2 regions of the Neorhizobium sp. T25_27 genome follow, and region 2 is predicted to be linked to the other one. Evidence: riboswitches for the same ligand, from Rfam matches in the RefSeq annotation. Region 2 holds a riboswitch; the other holds the start of a gene.
What was found. A riboswitch is a leader RNA that binds a small molecule or an ion and turns the genes downstream of it on or off. The one in region 2 is predicted to bind S-adenosylmethionine.
Positions count from the first base shown of each region.

Region 1: it holds a riboswitch for S-adenosylmethionine, as region 2 does, so the genes downstream of both, metA (homoserine O-succinyltransferase) here and C5J24_RS09645 (O-succinylhomoserine sulfhydrylase) in region 2, are expected to answer to the same signal.

Region 1 covers NZ_PVBJ01000017.1:44,813-47,205, forward strand. The annotation lists gene metA (homoserine O-succinyltransferase) at 1-887, opposite strand, end outside; SAM riboswitch at 944-1,021, opposite strand; gene C5J24_RS29835 (NUDIX domain-containing protein) at 1,074-1,514, opposite strand; gene C5J24_RS29840 (MoxR family ATPase) at 1,511-2,350, opposite strand.
Region 2 covers NZ_PVBJ01000002.1:570,272-572,664, reverse strand. The annotation lists tRNA gene C5J24_RS09655 (tRNA-Gly) at 14-87, opposite strand; gene C5J24_RS09650 (2'-deoxycytidine 5'-triphosphate deaminase) at 141-1,235, opposite strand; SAM riboswitch at 1,310-1,388, shown strand; gene C5J24_RS09645 (O-succinylhomoserine sulfhydrylase) at 1,432-2,393, shown strand, end outside.

The sequences.
Region 1 (2,393 bases), on a different contig from region 2:
GTCGTCTGGTAGATCTCGTTGATCCAGTTGCCGAACAGAAGATGTGCATGGCTGCGCCAACGGTTCAAGGGCGTCAGCGTATCGTCGTTATGCGGGAAGTAGTTATGCGGCATCTTGATCGGCACGCCGGCGTTGACGTCCCGGAAATATTCGTCGGCGAGCGAGGTCGAGTCGTATTCCACGTGATTGAACATGTAGAGCCGCTTGCCGGCTTTCTCATGCACCAGGCAGATGCCCATTTCCTCGGATTCCATCAGGATTTCGAGGTCCGGGTGCTTTTCGATATCGGCGCGGCGGACTTCCGTCCAGCGCGACACCGGAACCTGAAAATCGTCCGAAAAGCCGTTGAGATAGATCGAGGACGGCACGAGGTTGCGGTGGCGATAGACGCCGAACGCTTTTTCCTTGAGCTCGTATTTCGGCACGCCATGAAAATGATAGATCGCCGCCATGGCGCCCCAGCAGACATTCATGGTCGAATGCACGTTGGTCGCCGTCCAGTCGAGGATCTGTCTCATCTCGTTCCAATAGGTGACGTCCTCGAAGGAAAGCGTCTCGATCGGTGCGCCGGTGATGATGAAACCGTCGAACTTGCGGTGCTTCACCTCTTCCCAGGTCTCATAGAAGGACAGGAGGTGATCTTCCGACGTGTTCTTGGCCTTGTGGCCACCGACGCGGATCAGGGAGAACTCGACCTGCAGCGGCGAGGCGCCGACGAGGCGCGCCATCTGCAGCTCGGTCTTGATCTTGTTCGGCATGAGATTGAGGAGCCCGATCTGCAGCGGGCGAATGTCCTGCCGCACCGCCATGGTTTCGGTCAGCACCCGCACGCCTTCGGAAACGAGCGTAGTGAATGCGGGCAGCGTATCGGGAATTTTGATCGGCATGTCTCAACCCAACAAAAATAAAACCGGCGGCAAAAAATCGCGACCGGTCCGTGGGAAGACATCTTCTCGCGGCCCTTTAGCGACTTTTTTAACGTGGCTGCAAGCCGGCCGGCCAAATCACCACGAATTCACAATGCTCAAATACGCCTTGCTACAGGCCCCGTCAATGGGAGCAAAATCTTGCCTCTACCGCCCGTCCTTGAGAACGAGCGGAAGAGCGTCCGCCAGCCCGCCGCCAAGCCGGCGCGCCGCCTCGTCCAATCGCATCCAGGAAAAGCGAAAACGGATGGGATCGCCGCCATCGAAGCGATGTTCCTCAATATGAATCCAGGTATCGGCATAATCCCCCATCAGTCGATGCAGGAAATAATGCCGGCGATGGCAGATCTCGCTGCCATCCTTCTGGAAACGGTAATCGTGAACCATGAGCGGATGCAGCGGAACATCGACGACAAGACCTGTCTCTTCGTGAAATTCACGGGCGGCGGCGATATCCGGCGCTTCCCCGAGCTCGATCGTACCGCCCGGCACCTGCAACCACTGATCGGGAAAGTCCGGCTCGTCGAAAACCAGCAACCTATTCTGCCAGACGGCGTAGATCAGCACCTTGAACGCATCGGGCATCATCTTTCCCGCCGCGCCAGGAAGGCCATCCGCTCGAAGAGATGCACGTCCTGCTCGTTCTTGAGGAGAGCGCCATGCAGCTTCGGCAGCGCGGTCTTGACGTCGCCGCGCAGGTCCGACGGGTCGATATCGTCCGAGACCAGCAGCCGGATCCAGTCGAGCGCTTCAGAGGTCGAGGGCTTCTTCTTCAGCCCCGGCATCTCGCGGATCTCGTAGAATTGCGTGAGCGCGTTGCGCACCAGCGCCTGCTTGATGCCGGGATAATGGACCTCGACGATGCGGGCGAGCGTATCCACGTCCGGGAAGCGGATATAGTGGAAGAAACAGCGGCGCAGGAAGGCGTCCGGCAGTTCCTTCTCGTTGTTGGAGGTGATGATGACGATCGGCCGGACCTTGGCGCGGACCATCTCGCCGGTCTCGTAGACATGGAATTCCATGCGGTCGAGTTCCTGCAACAGGTCGTTCGGGAACTCGATATCGGCCTTGTCGATCTCGTCGATCAACAAGACGAGCTTCCTGTCGGAGGCAAAGGCCTGCCACAGCTTGCCGCGGCGGATGTAATTGGCCACGTCGTGGACACGTTCGTCGCCGAGCTGGCTGTCGCGCAGCCGCGAGACGGCGTCGTATTCGTAGAGCCCCTGCTGTGCCTTGGTGGTGGACTTGATGTTCCACTCGATCAGATCGAGCCCGAGGGCGGCGGCCATCTGCCGCGCAAGCTCGGTCTTGCCGGTGCCGGGCTCGCCTTTCACCAGCAGCGGACGTTCGAGCCGGATCGCAGCATTGACCGCCACCATCAGATCCTTGTCGGCAATATAGTCCGCTGTACCCTGAAACTGCATCTCGTGATCCTGATCGGTAAACGCGCCGCAAACTAAAAGCTCA
Region 2 (2,393 bases):
TGTGGCGGGAAAGTGGAGCGGGTGAAGGGAATCGAACCCTCGTATTCAGCTTGGGAAGCTGCTGCTCTACCATTGAGCTACACCCGCGTCGGTCTGCAGATTTCCAACAGACGGCATCGACTGTCAAGCCGGAGGTGGTGTCAGACGCGAAAATGCTTCGAGAGCTTCAGGCCCTGTGCCTGATAGTTCGAGCCGAGGCCTGCGCCGTACATGCCTTCGGGTTTTTCCAGCATATGTTCGTAGACCAGGCGGCCGACGATCTGGCCGTCTTCTAGGATGAATGGCACCTCGTGGCTGCGCACTTCGAGCACCGCCCGGCTGCCACGGCCTCCGGCCGCCTCATGACCGAAGCCGGGATCGAAGAAACCGGCATAATGGACGCGGAACTCGCCGACCAAGGGATCGAAGGGCGTCATCTCGGCGGCATAGAGCGGCGGGACATGCACCGCCTCGCGCGATACAAGGATGTAGAACTCATCGGGATCGAGGATTAGTTCGTTGCGGCCGCGGCTGTAAAGCGGCTCCCAGAAATCGAAGATGTCGTGCTGCGCCTTCTTGTCGACATCGACGACGGCCGTGTGGTGTTTGCCGCGATAGCCAATCAGGCCGACGCTGTCGCCGGAAAGATCGATCGACAGGGCGATGCCGCCACCCGAGACATTCGGCTTGGCGGAGGCGACTAGGGTTTCGTCGTTGTGGAGCTGCAGGAGATCCGGCTCACCAAGCAGCGCGTTGCCGACGCGGAAACGGATCTGCGACAGGCGCGAACCGCGGCGCACCACGATCGGGAAAGTACGCGGCGAAATTTCCAGGTAGAGTGGACCGGAGTAGCCGGCCGGGATCTTGTCAAATTCCTGCGCGTAGTCGGTGATGACGCGGGTAAAGATATCGAGCCGGCCGGTGGAGCTTTTCGGATTGGCGGAGGCAGACATATTGGCCGGCAGGTCGAGCCGTTCCATCAGCGGCACGATATAGACGCAGCCGGTTTCCAGCACCGCGGCTTCGGAGAGGTCGATCACGTGCAGCTTCAGCCGATCGAGCTTGTCGGAGACCAGGCTCGTCGGACCGGGCATGAAGCTCGCGCGGACGCGGAATGCCTTGGCGCCTAGGCGCAGGTCGAGGCTGGCGGGCTGAACCTGATCCAGGTCGAGCTCCCGCTCGGAAATCAGCCGTCCACTGTCGAAAAGCGCCGCGATCGCGCGGTCCGCCAAGATTCCTGTTTCGCGAGCCATCATGTCTCTCTTAAAGTTTTCGACGCGACAAAACCAAATGCGAGCCATTGACGCAAGCGGGGCGCGGCGCTATGCCAATCTTATCCCGTGGTGATTTGGCCGGTCGGCTTGCAGCCACGTTAAATAAGTGGCTAAAAAGACCGGGTGCGAAACCGGTCTGCTTATGCGACCGGTTTTTTTGTTCTGAAAGAGGACACGCATGACTAACAAATGGCGCCCGGCAACCCAGCTCGTACACGGCGGCACGTTGCGTTCGCAATATGGCGAAACCTCGGAAGCGATCTTCCTGACCCAGGGTTTCGTCTATGACACGTCGGAAGCGGCCGAAGCCCGCTTCAAGGGCGAGACGGACGGCTTCATCTACGCGCGTTACGGCAGCCCCACCAACGACATGTTCGAAAAGCGCATGTGCATGCTGGAAGGCGCCGAAGACGCACGCGCCACCGCCTCGGGCATGGCGGCCGTCACCGCCGCGATCCTCTGCCAGCTGAAGGCCGGCGACCATATCGTCGCGGCCCGCGCCCTGTTCGGCTCCTGCCGCTGGGTGGTCGAGACGCTCGCTCCGAAATACGGCATCGAATGCACACTGGTCGACGGACGCTTCCTCGAAAACTGGGAAAAGGCGATCACGCCGAAGACCAAGGTGTTCTTCCTGGAAAGCCCGACCAACCCGACGCTCGAAGTGGTCGATATTGCCGGCGTCGCCAAGCTCGCCAACCAGATCGGCGCCAAGGTCGTCGTCGACAACGTGTTTGCGACCCCGCTCTACCAGAAGCCGCTGGAACTCGGCGCGCATATCGTCGTCTACTCCGCCACCAAGCACATCGACGGCCAGGGCCGCTGCCTCGGCGGCGTCGTGCTGTCCGACAAGGCCTGGATCGACGAGAACCTGCACGACTATTTCCGTCACACCGGGCCGGCGATGTCGCCGTTCAATGCGTGGACACTGCTGAAGGGCATCGAGACCCTGCCGCTGCGCGTCAAGCAGCAAACGGAAAGCGCGTCGAAGATCGCCGATTTCCTCGCCGACCAGAAGCAGGTGGCCCGGGTCATCTATCCCGGCCGTAAGGACCATCCGCAGGCAGATATCATCGCCAGGCAGATGAAGGCCGGCTCGACGCTCGTCTGCTTCGAGCTGAAGGGCGGCAAGGAAGCGGCCTT